DNA from 3 places in the Kitasatospora sp. NPDC057936 genome. Region 2 is predicted to be linked to each of the others. Evidence: riboswitches for the same ligand, from Rfam matches in the RefSeq annotation. Region 2 holds a riboswitch; each other region holds the start of a gene.
What was found. Region 2 has a riboswitch for cyclic di-AMP ahead of ACFVU9_RS37460 (peptidoglycan DD-metalloendopeptidase family protein). Riboswitches for the same ligand answer to the same signal wherever they lie in the genome.
Positions count from the first base shown of each region.

Region 1: linked by a shared signal. The riboswitch ahead of ACFVU9_RS18935 (NlpC/P60 family protein) and the one ahead of ACFVU9_RS37460 (peptidoglycan DD-metalloendopeptidase family protein) in region 2 are both predicted to bind cyclic di-AMP.
Region 3: linked by a shared signal. The riboswitch ahead of ACFVU9_RS06580 (transglycosylase family protein) and the one ahead of ACFVU9_RS37460 (peptidoglycan DD-metalloendopeptidase family protein) in region 2 are both predicted to bind cyclic di-AMP.

Region 1 covers NZ_JBHVPD010000032.1:75,951-82,404, forward strand. The annotation lists gene ACFVU9_RS18920 (hypothetical protein) at 76-339, shown strand; gene ACFVU9_RS18925 (NYN domain-containing protein) at 480-1,919, shown strand; gene ACFVU9_RS18930 (NlpC/P60 family protein) at 2,120-3,157, shown strand; cyclic di-AMP (ydaO/yuaA leader) riboswitch at 3,506-3,659, shown strand; gene ACFVU9_RS18935 (NlpC/P60 family protein) at 3,670-4,794, shown strand; gene ACFVU9_RS18940 (NlpC/P60 family protein) at 5,022-6,068, shown strand; gene ACFVU9_RS18945 (hypothetical protein) at 6,107-6,454, shown strand, end outside.
Region 2 covers NZ_JBHVPD010000103.1:1,804-8,257, reverse strand. The annotation lists gene ACFVU9_RS37470 (APC family permease) at 1-16, opposite strand, end outside; gene ACFVU9_RS37465 (sensor histidine kinase) at 301-1,752, shown strand; gene ACFVU9_RS37460 (peptidoglycan DD-metalloendopeptidase family protein) at 1,958-2,887, opposite strand; cyclic di-AMP (ydaO/yuaA leader) riboswitch at 2,890-3,070, opposite strand; gene ACFVU9_RS37455 (DHA2 family efflux MFS transporter permease subunit) at 3,382-4,914, shown strand; gene purB (adenylosuccinate lyase) at 4,922-6,352, opposite strand; gene ACFVU9_RS37445 (MarR family winged helix-turn-helix transcriptional regulator) at 6,425-6,454, opposite strand, start outside.
Region 3 covers NZ_JBHVPD010000008.1:13,014-19,467, reverse strand. The annotation lists gene ACFVU9_RS06590 (LacI family DNA-binding transcriptional regulator) at 1-531, shown strand, start outside; gene ACFVU9_RS06585 (hypothetical protein) at 706-906, opposite strand; gene ACFVU9_RS06580 (transglycosylase family protein) at 1,191-2,519, opposite strand; cyclic di-AMP (ydaO/yuaA leader) riboswitch at 2,506-2,665, opposite strand; gene ACFVU9_RS06575 (hypothetical protein) at 3,028-4,005, opposite strand; gene ACFVU9_RS06570 (DUF397 domain-containing protein) at 4,577-4,849, shown strand; gene ACFVU9_RS06565 (ATP-binding protein) at 5,348-5,872, opposite strand; gene ACFVU9_RS06560 (helix-turn-helix transcriptional regulator) at 6,291-6,454, shown strand, end outside.

The sequences.
Region 1 (6,454 bases), on a different contig from region 2:
CCGCCTCCCGCCGCCGATGCCGGGGCTCCGGGGGGAGCGCCTAGCCCACCCAGGGACCACCCGAGAGGACCCCCGATGACCGTCCCCGCTCTGACCGCCGAGACGCGTTGGCGCTGCACCCTGTGCGGCAACCTCACCCGCTTCGACGTGACCCGCTCCGCGCGGGTCACCGAGTTCCTGCACTTCGACCTGGCCGGCGAGTCCAAGGTCGAGGAGACCGAAGTCCTGAGCGAGACGGTCGAGACGGTGCGCTGCCGCTGGTGCAACGCGGTGGACCAGGTCGAGCTGGTCGCCCGCCCGGGCGCGGACGACGCGGCGGTCGAGGCCGAGCAGGGTTGATGCCCCGCCGGTGCGGTGGACGGTGCACGGCACGGCCGTCCGCCGCACGGGACAATACAGACAGAACGCACGGAGCGTGACGACAGGGACGGCGGCCGCGGGGCCGCACCCGTTGGACCAGGATCGGAGCCGAGGACGTGGTGGACGCAGCGAGGGAGCCCGCCGGACCGCAGGGGCAGCCCGCTGCGGAGCCGGCCGCCGGGGCGGCGGGGGCCGCCGACGGTGCCGCCGCGTCCGGAACCGCCGCGGACCCGGGAGCAGGCCGTCCCGCCGAGAAGCTCGACCGGCCGCTGCCGGAGGGCGTGCGCCGGCGCGTGGTCGGCCTGGCCGCGGACGCGCTCGGCGGACTGCCGCCCGGCGAGCTGCCGCAGAGCCTGCGTCAGTACGCCAAGTTCACCCCGGCCCGGCGGGCCAAGTACGCGGCCACGGCGATCGCGGCGGCGCTGGAGTCGGAGCCGGCCTTCCGGCTGCGGATAGCGGAGCGGCTGCGGCTGGGCCAGCCGGACCTGGTGAAGGCGCTGGAGTCGGGCAGCGTCCCCGGCGCCGCCGATCCGATGGACGTCGCGGCCGCCGCCTACCTGGTGCGGTCGGCGGGCTGGAGCCGGCTGGTCGCCGAGGCCGGCGAGGAGGCCGAGCGGGCCGGCGCCGAGGGCGCGGCCGCGGAGGCGGCCCGGCTGGTGGAGAAGCTGCAGGCCGAGCTGGCCGAGGTGCGGGCCGGGGCGCGCGCGGACCTGGACCGGCAGCGGGCCGAGTCCGAGGACGTCCGGCGGGAGGCCGACTCGCTGCGCAAGAAGGTGCGTTCGCTGGAGAGCGACACCCGCCGGGCGCAGGCCGAGACCCGTCGGCTGGCCGGTGAGCTGGAGGCGCTGCGCGCGCAGGCGGCGACCGAGCGCAGTGCGGCCGAGAGCGAGGCGCGGCGGCTGCGGCACCGCGTCGGCGAGCTGGAGACCGCCGCCGAGCAGGGCCGCCGTTCGGCCCGCGAGGGGCGCAGCGTGGAGGACATGCGGCTGCGGCTGCTGCTTGACACCGTGCTGCAGTCGGCGCAGGGGCTGCAGCGCGAGCTGGCGCTGCCGGTGTCGCAGATCCGCCCGGCGGACCTGGTGGAGGCGGTGGTGCCGGGTTCGGCCTCGCCGCACGACGTGGCCCGGCGCGGGCTCGCGGAGGACGATCCGGCCCTGCTGGACCAGCTGCTGGCGATCCCGCAGGTGCACCTGGTGGTGGACGGCTACAACGTGACGAAGACCGGCTATCCGACGCTGCCGCTGGAGCAGCAGCGGCTGCGGCTGCTGGGCGGGCTGGCGATGCTGGCCCAGCGCACGCAGGCGGAGGTCACGTGCGTGTTCGACGGGCAGGACCTGGACGTGCCGGTGATCATGGCACCGCCGCGCGGGGTCCGGGTGCGCTTCAGCCGGACCGGCGAGACGGCGGACGAGCTGATCAGACGCCTGGTGCGGGCCGAGCCGCAGGGCCGTCCGGTCGTGGTGGTCTCCGCCGACCGGGAGGTCGCGGAGGGCGTGCGGAAGGCCGGCGCGCGCCCGGTCGCCTCGGTTCTGCTGCTGAACCGGCTGGCGCGGCCCTGATTCCGTGCCGATGGGGATGACGGCCGCTCAGCGTCCGGTTTGCGGTGATGTGCGGATTCGGTGAAGCGGCGTGGGGGCTCGGAGTTCACGCCTTTGGGGGAGTGGCGCAATGCCTGGATGTTCACTAGGGTCTGGCGTCAAACCTATTTTCCGGATTTCTCACCCGAACCGGTGAGTCCATGGAAGAAGGAGCAGGTCCCTTGGCCTCCCACCGCCGTCCCAAGCAGCCGAGCCGCGCGCGGGTCTCCGTGCTCACCGCTGCTGCTGCGACCGCGGTCGCGCTCTCCGCCCAGGTGGCCGCGCACGCCGCGCCGCAGCCGAACAAGACGGATGTCAAGGCGCAGATCGACGAGCTGCAGCAGGAGCAGGAGCAGGCCGCCGAGAAGTACAACGGCGCCAAGGAGCGGGCCGACCAGCTGCGCAAGCAGGCCGACCAGCTCCAGGACCAGGTGGCCCGCGGCCAGGAGCAGATGACCCAGCTTCAGACCGGCCTCGCCGGCGTGGCGGGCGAGCAGTACCGCACCGGCGGCATCGACCCGTCCGTCCAGCTGATGCTCTCCTCCGACCCGAACAACTACCTGGCCAAGGCCTCCAGCGTGCAGCAGGCCACCGCCACCGAGACCGACGCGCTCAAGGGCCTGCTGGACCAGCAGCGCCGCCTGGACCAGGAGAAGGCCGAGGCCGCCGCGGTGCTGGCCTCCCTGGACTCCACCACCAAGGACCTGAACCAGTCCAAGGCGGACGTCAACGCCAAGCTCAAGCAGGCCCAGGACCTCCTCAACTCGCTCAGCGCCTCCGAGCGCGCCGCGCTGAAGGCCCAGCAGGCCCAGGACGACCGCGCCTCGCGCGGCACCGACCGGGTCGACCTGAGCAGCCTGCCGCCGGCCAGCGGCTACGCGGCCGTGGCCGTGGCCAAGGCGATGAGCAAGCAGGGCTCGCCGTACGTGTGGGGTGCCGTCGGCTCCAGCACCTTCGACTGCTCGGGCCTGATGCTCTGGTCGTACGGCCAGGCCGGCGTCTCGCTGCCGCGCACCTCGCAGGAGCAGGGCCACTACGGCACCCGGGTGCCCTCGCTGGACCAGGCGCAGCCCGGCGACCTGGTGATCTACGGTCCCGACATGCACCACGTCGCGATGTACATCGGCAACGGCATGGTGGTGCACGCGCCGCACACCGGCGACGTCGTCAAGGTGATGAAGGCCGACGCGATGCCGATCAACACCATCCGCCGGGTCTGACCCCCCGACACGCCGCGGGCCGGCGCGACGGCCCTGTGATCCGCGCCACCTCCCGAGCAGGGGTGGCGCGTTCGCTTGAGCGCGTTTCCCTGCGTTTCGCCGCGTTCGCGTGACAAGTGATCAGCCTTGCGTGCTGCTGCGATCACCTTCTGTCATCTTCACAAAAGAACTTGGTTATTCTTCCGCCTTTTTTCTGACAAGGATTTGAACCGATCACGGTTCAGTTACTAGGGTCGTGACCCGGACCACCGCACTGTCGATCGCCCAGCCAGGGTGGCGGCGGTGGTTCCCGCCGAGTTCGTGAAGCAGCGGGACGGGTCGAAGCGACCGTCCGACAGGGGAGCCCAGTGACAGGGGGCGCTGTGGAGCGGAGCCGGGGAACCACGTTCCTCCGGGGTGAATCGGCGCCAGGTCGGCCGGTGGAACGGCCGTGAGGCGTCGTAGGGCATGCTTCCGGCCCGAACCCGTCAGCTCACCCGGTAGGCGGACGTAGGAAGAAGGAGTCCGCCTTCGTGGCGTCCCATCGTCGTCCCAAGCCCGCCGGCCGTGCCCGAGTTTCCTTCCTGACCGGAGTTGCCGCGGCAGCCGTCGCCCTCTCCGCGCAGTCCGGCGCCCACGCCGACCCCGCGCCGACCAAGGACCAGGTCAAGGAGCAGGTCGACCAGCTCAACGAGCAGGCCGAGGTGGCGACCGAGCAGTACAACGCCGCCCAGGCCAAGCAGCAGGAGCTGCAGAAGCAGGTCAGCGGCCTGCAGGACCAGGTGGCCCGCCAGCAGGAGCAGGTGACCGACCTCCAGGGCGGCCTCGCCCAGATCGCCGGCGAGCAGTACCGCAACGGGGGCATATCCCCGACCGTCCAGCTGATGTTCTCGTCCAAGCCGGACAACTTCCTCAGCCAGGCCGACGCCCTGAACCAGGCCGGCAGCACCCAGAAGGGTCAGCTGAAGGAGCTCCAGGACCAGCAGCGCAAGCTGGACCAGGACCGCACCGAGGCCCAGGGCAAGCTCGCCGAGCTGGACGCGACCACCCAGCAGCTGAAGGCGTCCAAGGAGCAGATCCAGGGGAAGCTGACGGCCGCCCAGAACCTCTTCAACACCCTGTCCGAGCAGGAGCGCCAGGCCATCAAGGCGGCCGAGGACAAGGCCGCCGCCGATGCCAAGGCCAAGGCCGACGCCGCGAAGGCCCAGCAGGCCGCCGCCGACCGCGCCTCCCGCGACAGCAGCCGCACCGACCTCGGCTCGGCCCCGTCGTCCTCGCCGGTCGCCAAGCCGCCGGCGGCGGGCAGCTCGCGCGGTGCCGCCGCGCTGTCCTACGCCGCCACCAAGATCGGCAGCCCGTACGTCTGGGCCGCCACCGGCCCGAACTCCTTCGACTGCTCGGGCCTGATGGTCTGGGCCTTCGACCAGGCCGGCGTCTCGCTGCCGCGTACCTCGCAGGAGCAGGCCGGCGCCGGGACCCGGATCGGCACGGACCTCTCCCAGGCCCAGCCCGGCGACCTGCTGATCTTCTTCAACGACGCCCACCACGTCGGCATCTACGCCGGCAACGGCCAGGTGCTGCACGCGCCCAAGCCGGGTGCGAGCGTCCGCTACGAGGCGGTCACCAACATGCCGCTCTCGTCCATCGTGCGGGTCTGATTCCCCGCTCGGCTTCCCGCAGGCCCGGCCCTCCTCCCCGGAGGTCCGGGCCTGCGGCGTTTCCTTTCCTCGGACTGATGTCCGATTCAGGGTCAAATATTCGGGTTGGGAGGGGTTTGGACTCGGTTGCCCGGACTCGCTAACGTCTGCCACCGGACTCCCGCTCCAGGACCGCCCGCTTGGGTGCGGCGGCGGGACCGGTCCGCAGGATTGGAGCAGCCGCCGCCATGCCCGTGCACCGCCGTTCCCAACTGCTCGCCCGTGCGCTGGTGCTGACCGCGGCCGCCACCACCGCCCTGGGCGTCACGACGGGCGGCAGCGCCCAGGCCGCCCCCGGCTCCCCGGACGCGCCCAGCCGCAAGGACGTCAAGGCGCAGGTCGAGCAGCTGTACAACGAGGCCGAACAGGCGTCGGAGAAGTACAACGCCGCGCAGGAGGCCCAGCAGCGGCTCCAGGGCGAGACCACCGTCCTCCAGGGCGAGATCGCCGCCGCCCAGGACCAGCTGAACCAGCTGCGCGGCGACCTCGCCACCGTGGCCGGCGCCGAGTACCGCTCCGGCGGCATGGCGCAGACCGTCCAGCTGATGCTCGCCACCGACCCGGAGGGCTACCTCGCCCGCGCCCGGACCCTCGACCAGGCGACCGAGCGGCAGAACGAGACGCTGCACGAGCTGGTGACCCGTCAGCGCGGGCTCGACCAGCGCCGCACCGAGACCGCCGCCAAGCTCGCCGAGCTGGACCAGGCCCGCCGGACGCTCGCCGACAGCAAGCAGGAGATCCAGCAGCGGCTGGCCAAGGCCCAGCGGCTGCTCAACAGCCTGGGCGCCGCCGAGCGCTCCCGGATGGCCGCGCAGGACGCCCAGGAGGCCGAGCAGCGCGCCACCCGCGGCACCGACCGGCTGGACCTCGGCACCACCCCGCCCGCCTCCGAGCGTGGGGCGGCGGCGCTCGCGGCGGCGGTGCGGATGATCGGGTCGCCGTACGTGTACGGGTCCACCGGCCCCCGCGCGTTCGACTGTTCCGGTCTGATGTACTACAGCTGGCGGCAGGCGGGAGTGAGCCTGCCGCGCACCTCGCAGGCCCAGGCCTACGCCGGCCAGCGGGTGAGCCTGTCCGAAGCGCGACCGGGAGACCTGGTGATCTTCTACCGGGACATGCACCACGTCGGCATGTACGCCGGCGGCGGGGTGATCGTGCACGCCCCGTACCCGGGGGCCAGGGTCCGGTACGAGAGCGTCAATGCGATGCCCGTCGCGGGGGTGGTCCGGCTCTGAGCCCGACCCCGTCCGGACCGGACGCGATACGGCCCTGCGTGCTGTCCCGGCGAGGCGCCCTGCTGCTCGCCGCCGGAGGGCTGACCCAGCTGTCGCTGCCGCCCGTCGCCCCCGCGGTGGCCGGCCGGGGGCTCGGCGGGGCGGACGAGCGGACCGAGGTGGCGGCGGTGCTGGACGAACGCGCGCGCGAGCTGTCGGCCACCACCGGACTGCCGCTGACCGCCGGCTACCGCAACCTCGTCGTCTCCCCGGGCACGGACCCCGGCCGGCTGACCGTCACGGCCGACCTGGACGTCCGGGTCGCCGGCTACGACGAGTACCCCGCCGTCTACCCCCGCCGCCTCACGCTGACGCGGGCCGACGGCTGGCGGGTCGAGCGCGAGGAC
Region 2 (6,454 bases):
CGCTCTGGACCGCCATCCGCCCGCCTCCGACCACCGCACCCGACCACCGCACCCGACCGGCGCCATCGCAGCACGCCGAAGGCCCGCACGCCGAACAAATCGTCAACGAACGACCATTCCGGCCACTCCACCGGACGCAGTCTTGATCTCCACGTCAGCCGGCTCTCATCGCCGTCTCACGGTCGCGGTGGATCGTGGCCCGACGATGGACGAACACCCGGGGGAATGGGAGCCATGACGGCAGAGGACAAGGAAAGACCGGGTAGGGAGAGACCGGGCACGGCCCACTGGTTCGGCCGGATGACGCTCCGCGGCCGGCTCGCACTCTTCACCGCGGCCGCGGTCTCGCTGGCGGTCGTGGCCTGCGCGGTGGCCGGCTGGTTCGTCGCGCGCGACGAGATGGTCAACCAGGTCGACCAGACGCTGTCGCACGCGTGGATGCCGGGCGACCGGCCGCCGAGCGGCGCGCAGATCAAGGCGCTGAACGACTGGTGCAACGGCGCGGCCGGGCAGCCCTGGATGCCCAGGGGGGACACCGTCCCCACGGTGATCGTCGCCGACGGCACCTCCTGTCCGCAGAAGGACCCCCGCGCCGTGGTCGCCACCCCGGACGACCTGCCCGTCGCGCAGAGCGGGAGCAGCGGCCCGCACGCCGCCTCGCTGTTCCGCGACGGCCGCACCGTGGACGGCACCCCGGTGCGGGTCTACGTGGTCAGCTTCGGCCCGGTGATGTTCGACAACGCCGCCTCCACCGCCGCCGTGGCGCTCGCCCAGCCGCTCGAACCGGTGCAGGACGCGCTCACCGAGCTCGCCCTGATCACCGCCGGCGCCGCGGCCGTCGTCATCGCGCTCGCCGCCGCGGGCGCCCTGTGGATCGCCCGCACCGCCCTGCGCCCGGTCGACCGCCTCACCCGCGCGGCCCAGCACATCGCCCGCACCCAGGAGCCGGGCGTGACGATCGAGGTCTCCGGCCACGACGAGATCGCCCGCTTCGGCGAGGCCTTCAACGCGATGAGCACCGCCCTCGCCGGTTCGCTGGACAGCCAGACCCGGCTGATCGCCGACGCCGGCCACGAACTGCGCACCCCGCTGGCCTCCATGCGCACCAACGTCGACCTGCTCATCCGCAGCCAGGAGTCCGGCCGCCCGCTGCCCGAGGCGACGCTCACCCGGATCCTCGGCAACATGAAGGCGCAGATGACGGAACTCTCCACCCTCATCGGCGACCTGCTCGAACTGTCCCGCCCCGCCGACGCCCGCGGCGCGAAGCCACTGCCCGTCGTCGCCCTGCACGACATCGCCGCCCGGGCCGTCGAACGGGCCGAACTGCGCGGCCCCGGCCTGGTGTTCGGCGCCGACCTGACGCCCTGGTACGTACGCGCCGATCCGCACGCGCTGGAGCGCGCGGTGATCAACCTGCTGGACAACGCGGTGAAGTTCAGCCCGCCCGGCGGCCGGATCGGCGTCTCGCTGGCGGACGGCGAACTCGCCGTCCGCGACGAGGGCCCCGGCATCGCCGCCGAGGACCTCCCGCACGTCTTCGACCGCTTCTGGCGCTCCCCGTCCGCCCGCCAACTGCCGGGATCCGGCCTGGGGCTGGCGATCGTCGCCCGCACGGTCCGCGCGGCCGGCGGCGAGGTCGCGCTCGCACCGGCCGGCCCGGACGGCGGCACCGTCGCGACCGTCCGGCTGCCGGGCGCGGCCACACCGCCGCCGGAGACGCCCCCGCCGGCCGGCGCCGGCCGGAGCTGAGGCCCGCGACGAGAACGGGGGGCGGGAAAACAGCGACCGGCCCGGCCCACGAGGAGTCCTCGTGGGCCGGGCCGGTCTGGGCGTGTCCCGCGCCCATGTCCGCCGGTGCGGCGATCACCCGGTCGAGCGGTCACCCGACATGACCATCCCGGACGATCGTTTCGCCCCGCACCTACGGTGGTCCGTCATCCCCGAAGGGGGGAGCTCAGAGCGCGACGCCGTGCGCCCGGAGGTAGGCGACCGGGTCGATGTCCGAGCCGTACTCCGGCCCGGTGCGGATCTCGAAGTGCAGGTGCGGGCCGGTCACGTTGCCGGTGGCACCGGACAGGCCGAGCTGCTGGCCGACGGTCACGGACTGGCCGACCGTCACGCCGATCGAGGACAGGTGCGCGTACTGCGCGTACTTGCCGTCGGCGAGCTGGATCTCGACCTCGTTGCCGTAGGCACCACCGTTGTCGGCCTTCACCACGACGCCGTTGGCGACGGCGCGCACCGGGGTGCCGGTGGAGGCGACGAAGTCCTGGCCGGTGTGGTGGCCGGAGGCCCACATCGCGCCGGCGACGCCGTAGGCCTCGCCGAGCACCGGGTTGGCGAGCGGGGCGACGTAGCCGGAGGCGGCGGCGACCGGAGCGGCGGCCGGAGCCTGCGCGGGCTGGGCCACGGTGGCCTGGACCTGCACCTGGGCACCCGGGGTGGTGGCCTCGGTCTGGACCTGCACCTGCGGCTTGGCGGCCGGGGCGGCGGGCTTCTGAGCGGGAGCGGCCGGGGCGGCCGGGGCGGCCTGGGCCGCGATCGCGAGCGACTGACCCGGGAAGATCAGGTTCGGGTTGGCGCCGACCACGGAACGGTTGTGCGCGTACAGCGCCTGCCAACCGCCCTCGACGTGCTTGGCGTCGGCGATCTTCGAGAGGGTGTCACCGCTGACGACCCGGTAGGAGGCGTCGCCCTGGGCGGCGGCCGGAGCGGCCGGGGCCGAGGCGGCGGCGACCGGAGCGGCGGGGGCGCCGGGGGCGGTGTGGGCCTGGGCGCTCATCGCGGTGACGAGCGGGAGGGCGAAGGAGACACCGGTGACGGCGGTCGCGATGCCGATGCGGGCGGCGCGGGGCAGGGTGATACGACGAGCCTGAGCAGGCATGGAAGTTTCCTCTCCGACGCCTGCGAGGTGAGCTGTCGGGTTCGGGCTGGAGTTGCCCGGCCGCATGCGCGGCTTCACCCCGAGCCGGCCCTGGAACTTCCGCGCAAACAGCGCGAATTCCGGTCCGGCGACTTACCTGTGGGTCCCCCGCTCCTGCCGTACAGAGTTCAGTGCGAGCCACCGGGCAGCGGCAGGACTCGGCGTTCCACCCGGTGGATCCGTCCGGGCTGGCCGGTCGGTCGCTGAACTAAAACTCATCCGTCCGGGTGAAGCAATGTCGATCTCTTGAACCCGCAACAACCCCACCCGCGACGATGACGCTCCGAATGATCCGGAATACGGTGCGTGCACAATCCATTCACTGCCCGCAGCGGATCAACGACCCTCCGCCGACGAGCCGACCCCTCCGTGACCACGCGATCACCCACCGCACCCCCCGGACGCACCACCGGTGACCCTTGTCACGTGCACCCCGCCGGGCGGAGGATCGGGCCGTGGCCACAACCAACGCCGGCTCCTTGCGCCTGGGCACCGCGCAGGGACGCTGGGTCCTCCTGGCAACAGTGCTCGGCTCCAGCATGGCGATGCTCGACGGCACCGTGGTGAACGTCGCCCTGCCCCGCATCGGCACCGACCTCGGCGCCACCCTCGCGTCCCTGCAGTGGACGCTGAACGCCTATCTGCTGACGCTCGCCGGGCTCATCCTGCTCGGCGGCGCGCTCGGCGACCGCTACGGCCGGCGCCGGGTCTTCCTGCTCGGCGTGGTCTGGTTCGCCGTCGCCTCCGCGGCCTGCGCCGCCGCGCCGAACATCCAGGTGCTGATCGCCGCACGCGCCGTCCAGGGCATCGGCGGGGCGCTGCTGACGCCCGGTTCGCTCGCCATGCTCCAGGCGGTCTTCCACCCGGACGACCGCTCGGCCGCGGTCGGCCTGTGGTCCGGCCTCGGCGGCGTGTCGGCGGCCGTCGGCCCGTTCGTCGGCGGCTGGCTCGTGGACGGCCCCGGCTGGCGCTGGATCTTCCTGCTCAACCTGCCGCTCGCCGCCGCCGTGATCGCGGTCGCCACCCGCTACGTCCCCGAGAGCCGGGACGAGAGCGCCACCGGCCGCTTCGACGTGCTCGGCTCGGTGCTCGCCGCCCTCGCGCTCGGCACCTTCACCTACGCGCTGACGGCGGGCGGCGAGGGCCTGTCCCCCGTTGTCTGGGTCACCGGCGTGCTCGGGCTCGTGCTCGGCGCGGCCTTCATCGTCGTCGAACGCCGCGCCCCCGAACCGATGCTGCCGCTCGGGCTGTTCTCCTCGCGGCTGTTCACCGCCGTGAACCTCGTCACCCTCTGCGTGTACGCGGCGTTCAGCGGCGTCTTCTTCCTCCTGGTCGTCCAGCTGCAGATCGTCGCCCGCTTCTCGCCGCTGGTGTCCGGCCTGGCCCTGGTGCCGATCACCGTGCTGATGCTCGCGCTGTCCTCGCGCGCCGCGCGGCTCGGCAAGCGGATCGGCCCGAGGATCCCGCTGACCGTCGGCCCGCTGCTGTGCGCCGCCGGGGTGCTGCTGATGCTGCGCGCCGGCGCCGGCTCCTCCTACTGGGCGGACGTCCTGCCCGCCGTCACGGTGATGGGCTGCGGCATGACGCTGCTGGTCGCTCCGCTGACGGCGACCGTCCTCGCGGCCGTCGAGGTGCGGCACGCGGGCATCGCGAGCGGGGTCAACAACGCCGCCGCCCGCGCGGCCGGCCTGCTCGCGGTCGCGGCCCTCCCGGCCCTGGCCGGCCTGAGCGGCGACGCGTACCGGGTGCCGGCCGCGGTCGACAACGCCTTCCACACCGCGATGCTGATCTGCGCCGGGCTCCTGACGGCCGGCGCGATCACCGCGTTCGCGACCATCCGCGGCAACGTGCTGGCCCCCGAGGACCACCCGGTCGCGGAGCCGGACACCGAGTGGTGCTGCGGCACGACCCCGCCCCTCGACCCCGGCCACGTCCACACGCACGAGGGCCCCGCCACCGGTCCGGCAGCAGGGCCCTCAAAAACCTGACGCTGCGTCAGAGAATGTCACCGGGGGCATACTTGGCCGCCTCCGGGTAGGCCGCGGCGACGGCCTCGACCAGACGGACGACCTCGGCGACCTGCGCACCGGCCGCGCCGGTGAACGAGAGCCGGTCGGCCAGCAGCGCGTCCAGCGCGGCGCGGTCCAGCGGGATCCGCTCGTCGGCGGCCAGGCGGTCCAGCAGCTCGTTCTCGCGGGCGCCGGCGCGCATCGCGAGCGCGGAGGCGACGGCGTGCTCCTTGATGACCTCGTGCCCGGTCTCCCGGCCGACGCCCGCGCGCACCGCGCCCATCAGCACCTTGGTGGTGGCGAGGAACGGCAGGTAGCGGTCCAGCTCGGCCTCGACGACGGCCGGGAAGGCGCCGAACTCGTCGAGGACGGTCAGGAAGGTCTCCAGCAGACCGTCGAAGGCGAAGAACGCGTCCGGCAGCGCGACCCGGCGCACCACCGAGCAGGAGACGTCGCCCTCGTTCCACTGGTCGCCGGCCAGCTCGCCGGTCATCGACGCGTAGCCGCGCAGGATGACGGCCAGGCCGTTGACGCGCTCGCACGAGCGGGTGTTCATCTTGTGCGGCATCGCGGAGGAGCCGACCTGGCCCTCCTTGAAGCCCTCGGTGACGAGCTCGTGGCCGGCCATCAGGCGGATGGTCTTGGCCAGGCTGGACGGCGCGGCGGCGAGCTGGACGAGGGCGGTGAGCACCTCGAAGTCCAGCGAGCGCGGGTAGACCTGGCCGACGCTGGTGAGCACGTTCTCGAAGCCGAGGTGCCCGGCGACCCGGCGCTCCAGCTCGGCCAGCTTCTCGGTGTCGCCACCCAGCAGGTCCAGCATGTCCTGCGCGGTGCCGACCGGGCCCTTGATCCCGCGCAGCGGGTAGCGGGCGATCAGCTCCTCCAGGCGGCGGAAGGCCACCAGGAGCTCGTCGGTGATCGACGCGAAGCGCTTGCCCAGCGTGGTGGCCTGCGCGGCGACGTTGTGGGAGCGGCCGGCCATGACCAGCTCGGAGTGCTGCGCGGCCAGGCTCGCCAGGCGCACCAGCACGGCCACCGTGCGGTCGCGCACGTGCTCCAGCGACTGGCGGACCTGCAGCTGCTCGACGTTCTCCGTCAGGTCCCGCGAGGTCATGCCCTTGTGGATCTGCTCGTGCCCGGCGAGCTCGCTGAACTCCTCGATGCGGGCCTTCACGTCGTGGCGGGTGATCCGCTCACGGGCGGCGATCGAGCCGAGGTCGACCTGGTCGATCACCCGCTCGTAGTCGGCGACGGCGTTCGCCGGCACCTCGACGCCGAGGTCCTGCTGGGCCTTCAGGACGGCGAGCCACAGGTGGCGCTCGAGGACCACCTTGTGCTCGGGGGACCAGAGCTGGGCCAGGGTCGCCGAGGCGTACCGGGAGGCCAGGACATTGGGGATCTGGGGCTTCGCGCTCACGCTTCGCAAGCCTAACAGCCGAGGTCACGCCCACTGCAGCCGACGGCGCGCTACGCCCGTAGAGCCCTGGCGCTACTGCGCGCCGCCCGTCCGGCCTGCCAG
Region 3 (6,454 bases), on a different contig from region 2:
GACCGGGCCGCCATGTGGATGGCCGTCCAGCACCTCGCCGAGCTGGGGCACGAGCGGATCGGGCTGGCGGTCGGCCAGAGGCGGTACGTGCCGGTGCTGCGCAAGATCGAGGGCTTCACGGCCGCGATGCGCACCGTCCTCGGGCGGACGCAGGAGGAGGCCGAGGAGCTGGTCCACCACACGCTGTTCAGCGTCGAGGGCGGGCACGCGGCGGCGGGCGCGCTGCTGGACAAGGGGTGCACGGCGATCGTGTGCGGCAGCGACATGATGGCGCTCGGGGCGATCCGGGCGGTGCGGCAGCGGGGGCTGTCGGTGCCGCAGGACGTGTCGGTGGTCGGCTTCGACGACTCGCCGCTGATCGCCTTCACCGAGCCGCCGCTGACGACGATCCGCCAGCCGGTCGAGGCGATGGCGACGGCGGCGGTGGACGCGCTGCTGGAGGAGGTGGGCGGGAACGCCGCCCAGCGCGGGGAGTTCATGTTCCAGCCGGAGTTGGTCATGCGCGGCTCCACGGGGGCCTGCGCGCGCTGAGGCCGGTGACGGCCGTGTGAAGGGCCCCGGAGGGCGGTTGCTCTCCGGGGCCCTTCGGCGTGCCGTGCCGGGCTGTGCTGGGCTTGTGCTGTGCTGTGCCGGGCTGTGCTGTGCTGTGCTGGGCTTGTGCTGCGCCGTGCTGGGCTGTGCCGCGAGTGCCGTGCCGGGCCGGGGTCAGCCCTCCTGGACGGTCGGGCGGTCGGCGGTGACGCGGTGGCCGTCGGCGGCGTCGCCGGTGCGGGTCTCGGTGCGGCGACCGCGGGCCAGGTAGTCGCGCAGGATCAGTTCGACGGCGTCCTGGGGACTCTTGGTGCCGGAGAGCATCATCGCGTCGATCGCGAGGTTCGCGTCGAGCGTGACGGTGACCTGGGCCATGGGTGACTCCTCCTCGGGTGCAGAGCAGCAGCATGCCCGCTGGGCCGGGGTTTGACCACGCGAATGCTCCGATGCGCGGAGCCGCGGGTGCGCGCCGGGGGGAGGCGGCACGGACTTCGGAGGCGGGTACGCCGAAGCCCCGGGGAGAGCGACCAGTCTCTCCCCGGGGCGGTGGGCGGGTGACAGATGACAGATAACAGATGATGAAATCTGTTATCTGTCATCTGTTCGCTGTCATCCGCGATCCGTCACCCGTCCCCGGCGGGACGGTTCCGGAAGGATCCTCAGACGCGGCCGGCGAAGTCCGGCGCCCAGTTGGCGATGGTCTGCAGGCGGACGCCCGAGCTCGGGTTGGCGGCCTCGACGTACTGGCCGCCGCCGATGTAGATGGCGACGTGGTAGACGCCGGAGTCCTGGCCGTTGTTGGACCAGAACAGCAGGTCGCCCGGCTGCAGGCTGTCCAGCGAGACGTGGGTGCTCGCGGCGGCCTGGTCGTTGGCGACGCGCGGGATGGAGATGCCCGCGGCGCGCAGCGCGGCCTGGGTCAGGCCCGAGCAGTCCCAGCCGCCGTTGCCGGTGCCACCGTAGACGTACGCCTGGCCGACCTGCGCCTTGGCGAAGCTGACCGCGGCGGCCATCGAGCCGGTGACGGCCGGGGCCGGGGTCTGCGCCTGGGCGGAGGGCTTGGCGGCGGGCTTCGAGGACGGCTTGGCGGCCGGGGTCTGGGCCTCGGCGGCCGGCTGGGCGTTCACGGCGTTCCCGGCGGAGGACTGGCCCGGCTTCTGCGAGCGGTCGAACCAGTTGAAGTCACCGGACTGGCCGGCCGGAGCCTGGGCGGAGTCGCCGAAGGACAGGTGCTGGCCCGGGTAGATGGTGTCCGGACCGTCGGTCAGGGTGCCGCGGTTCAGCTCGTACAGGCGCTGCCAGCCGCCCTTGACGTTGTGCTTGTCGGCGATCGTGGACAGCCAGTCGCCGGCCACGACGGTGTAGTCCGAGGCACCGGCCTGGGTGGTGCCGCCCTGGGTCCAGTCCTGGCGCTTCTGCGCCCAGGTGCCCTTGGCGGAGTCGGCGGCGGCCGGGGCCTGCGCCTGGTCCTGCGCCGGGGCGGCGGGCTTGGCGGCGGGCTTCGGGGCCGGCTTGACGGCCGGGGCGGCCGGGGCGGCCGGGGCGGCCTTCGCGGTGCTCGCGGCGGCGGAGGTGTCGACGGCGGCCGGGGCGCCGCCCGCGGTCAGGCCGGCCTGGACGGAGCACACGGGCCAGGCGCCGGGGCCCTGCGAGGCGAGGACCTTCTCGGCGACGGCGATCTGCTGGTCCTTGGTGGCCTGGTTGGCCTGCGGGGCGTACGAGGTGCCGCCGAAGGCGGCCCAGGTGCTGGAGGTGAACTGCAGGCCGCCGTAGAAGCCGTTGCCGGTGTTGATGCTCCAGTCGCCGCTGCTCTCGCACTGGGCGACCTTGTCCCAGGTGGCGACGGAGGCGGCGGAGGCGGTGCCGGAGGTGAGGCAGGGGATGGTGAGGCCGACGCCGGCGACGCCGAGGGCGGCGATCACGCGGCGGGTGCGGCTGGACAGGCGAGTGCCGTTGGTGGGCAGCATGAAGACGCGGTCCTCTCCCACGCCTGCGAGGTGAGCTGTCGGATTCGGGCCGGAGTTGCCCGGCCGCGCTGTGGCGCGGCTTCACCCCTAGCCCAGGACCGTTCCGTGGATCGGTCCGGGGCGACTTACCTGTGGGTCCCCCGCTCCTGCCGTGGTGCGTTTTCGCGCTTCCAGCGCACCCGACGGCAGGACTCGGCGTTGCGGATGTGCTGGGTCCGTGTGGTCACGAACGGGGAGCACGTTAAGCAGACTTAAGTACGAACTGCAAATACCTGTGATGCGCATCACGGATTATGGAAAGCCACCAAAACTTTCCTTCTCCAAGATCGAAAATGATCGTTTTCTCGCAATAAACCTGCGGATGTGCACAACTGGCAGGTTCTCAGGAATCGCATGACGGACGGTCATCCGATCGCAAACAATCACAGAACGGACATCTCGCGCATTCGGCTCTTAATTCCCTTACGCCGCAAGCCGAAAGGGCCCGGAGCGTGGTCGCTCCGAGCCCTTCCGTACGCGTTGTCGGCGGTTACTCGCCGGCGGCCTCCCCGGTCGCCCCGGAGGCCGTCCCGCCGGCCGCGTGGGCCGCGCGGGAGCCCTCGGAGGCGGCCTCCGCCGCCTCGGCCTCGGCCTGGGCCTGCGCGGCGGCCAGGGCCTCCGCGGACGGCGCCGGCAGCGCGGCCAGGTACAGCGAGGCGATGAGCTGGCCGACCGTCTGGTAGGCGCCGAGCGGCGCGGCGGACGGGCAGCCGGTCTCCTCGGCGGCCGTGGCGAGCAGCTCGGAGTCCGCCTCCGGGCCGATCACCAGCGGGGCCAGCGCGGGGCGCTGCGAGCCGGTCTCCTTGAGGTGCGCGACGGCGGCGGCGACCGAGCCGGGCACGTCGAGCGCGGCGGGGACGACCGGGACGGCCAGGCGGGCGGCCAGCAGCACGCCGGTGATGCCGGCGGCGGCCGCGGCGTCCTCGCCGCCGACGGTGGTCAGCACGACGCCGTCCGCGGCGGTCGCGATGGCGAACAGGCGGGCGCGGTCGGCGCGGGCCAGCCCGGCCTCGGACAGGCGGACGTGGACGGCCTCGGCCAGCAGCGGGTGCGGGCCCAGCACGTCGGTGACGTGCGCGCCGTACTCGGCGGCGAGTGCGTGGAGTTCGGGCAGGAAGTCGTGCGGGCCGGGCACCAGGGGTACCAGGATCGGTGCCGGGACGCCGGCCTCGGCGGCGGCCGCCAGCAGCTCGCCGATGCTGCGCTCGGTGCCGTCCGCGCCCTCGGTGCCGTCGCCGGGGAGGTAGCCCACCGCGGTCTGGACGCCGTTCTGCTCGCTGCGGACGATCGAGAGCAGCTCCTCGACGACCGAGCGGGACTCGGGCCCGGCGGTCGCGGGCACGGCGAGCACCAGGGCCGGGGAGCCGGACGGGATCTCGGGGCGCTCGGGGCGACGGTGGCGCCCCCGCGCACGGGAGCCTGGAGTGCGAACGGGCAGTGGCGCGCCCGGGATGGCTGCGGTGCTCATGGCGGAGATCGTAGGACATCGGCCCGTCAGGGCTGCAGTCGGCTGCCGTGCCGGTTTCGCGCGAGCGTGGTGTGCGCGGCGCGCGGAGCTCTCGCGTGCGCGGGTCGATGAGCGGTCATTAGGTCATATTCCGGACATACCTGGCCCAACCCCCGCGCGTCCGCCGGTATCTCCTGGAGACGTGTCCGGTGGGGCGTCACGTTGCACCCGTGGCGCGTGAGATGTCTCACAGTCGACGGGCGGTCTGACGGAGGGTCACGAGTGCGCGACTCCCGGCTTTCGAAGATCAACATTTAGCGGGGAGCCGCTCACGGCCGGTTATCGGAAGCGGGCCGGTTCGGTCGGCTATGTCCGTTTACGTACCGTCAGGAGAAGGGTCCGTGAAGAGTTCAGGTCGGCCGGTGAAAGGCCTCGTGCACCTGCACCGTCTCGTGCTGATGCACGTGCACAAGGGCTATCATCGCGTCAAGTGAGGCGTTGTGCCGGGCTGGTACGGGGCCGGCCCGTTCGTTCGGCGGGTGCCGGGGGCGCCGCGCTGGACCGCAACTCCGGGGCTCTTCGGGAGACTTCTATGCACGACTCGCACGAATCGCAGGAACTGGGCGGCTCGTACGGTCCCTACAACGGGATGGCCGCCACCGAGCTGGAGGGAGTGGTCTGGCAGAAGAGCCTGCACAGCAACTCCCAGGGCAACTGCGTCGAGTTCGCCGCGCTGCCGGGGGGCGACGTGGCGATGCGCAACTCGCGCTTCCCGGACGGTCCGGCGCTCATCTACACGCGGGCCGAGATCGCCGCGATGCTGTTGGGGGCCAAGGACGGGGAGTTCGACCACCTGTCCGCCTGACCGGACGTCCATCCGGCCGTTCACCGGGCCATCCGGCCGTTCACCGGGCCGTCCGGCCGCTTCACCGGACGTCCGTCGGTCCGGCCACGGCTCCGCACCAGGAGCCATCGGGGGGCCGTCGTGGGTGCTGACACCACGGCGGCCTTTGTCTTCTCCGCGGGCTCGGCCCCGCGGTCGTCCGCGCGGTTCGTCACGCGCTCGGTCACATGCTCGGTGGTGTGCCTCTTCGCGGGCTTCTCCACCGTCCGGTGCGCTGCTGTCCCGCGTAACGCTGCCCCGTGCACTGCTGTCCGGTGCACTGCTGTCCCGCGCACTGGCGGCCCGTCGGCCGTCGGGGGCGCACTGGTCGTCGCGGGTGCGCTGCGGGGGGCCGGTGGGTCTCCGGCGCGAGCCCGGCGAGGGCGAACTACCGCTTCTTCCCGGGGTTTCGGTCCTCCCGGGGTGTCCATCGATCCGGGGACGCGTGCCCGCGCTGCGGGGGTGCGTGCCCGTCCGCCGCTAGGCGGAGCGCCGGTGCCGGCCACCGAGTTCGGGGGTCGCGGCCTGCGCGTCGGCTTCGAACAGCGCCCAGACGACCTTGCCCCCGCCCAGCGGGTGCCAGCCCCAGGAGTGGCTGAACGAGTCCACCAGGTGCAGCCCGCGGCCGGATTCGGCCACGAAGTCCGCCTCCCGGGCGACCGGGCCGATGCTGCTCGGGTCGCTGACCGCGCAGACGATCTGCGGCGCGCGGTGCACGAGGCTTATTCGGATCGGCAGCCTGCCGTCACCACCGTGCTGTGTGGGAAAGTCGTACTCGCCCAGGGCGCCGCCCACCGGGTCGGGCCGTGCGCCGATCGCATGCCGCAGCGCGTTGGTCACGAGTTCCGACGCGACCAGCGCGACGTCGTCGAACAGCTCCATCAGCCCCCAGCGCTGCAGAGCGGTCCGGGCGAAGTCACGTGCGGTTCTGACGGCTTCGAAGCGAGGAGCGAGCGTACAGGTGACCACGTGGGGGTCAACCGCCAAAGCCGTACCGGTGCCCATGAAGAGCTCCTCCCATAAGGGGGCGGACACGGCTGGACCCGCCGGGGTCATGCCGGTCACCTCCGACTCGCTCGGCCGCACGGCCCCCTCCTCGACGAGGCGCGCGCGCACACGAAGGCCCGGTGGCGTGGGGGACGCTGCCGGGCTGGTGCACGGAGTCGCGCGTGGGGTCGACGCGGAGCCCGCGGGATTGCCAGGGATGTGCAGGTGCACGTGCACCATGGTCCTCTGCGCTCACTGCAGATGCAAGAGTCGATTCACGTGCAGTCGCACTATTGGCATATGCAAGCGCCGGATGCACGTGCATCCTGGTGTGTGGAGTGCAGAACTGATAGGAACATCCGTCAGTATCGGCACCGTGAGCGCTCAACTGATGGCAGACTGTGCGCTGTTTGCCCTAGGTGGAGGTTTCGACCGCATGACCACAGTTCAGCCGGGCGGCGGCTCGATGGTCCGCCGGATCCTCCTCGGCTCACAGCTGCGACGCCTGCGTGAGGCGCGCGGCATCACCCGCGAGGACGCCGGCTACGCGATCCGCGCCTCCGAGTCCAAGATCAGCCGCATGGAGCTCGGCCGGGTCAG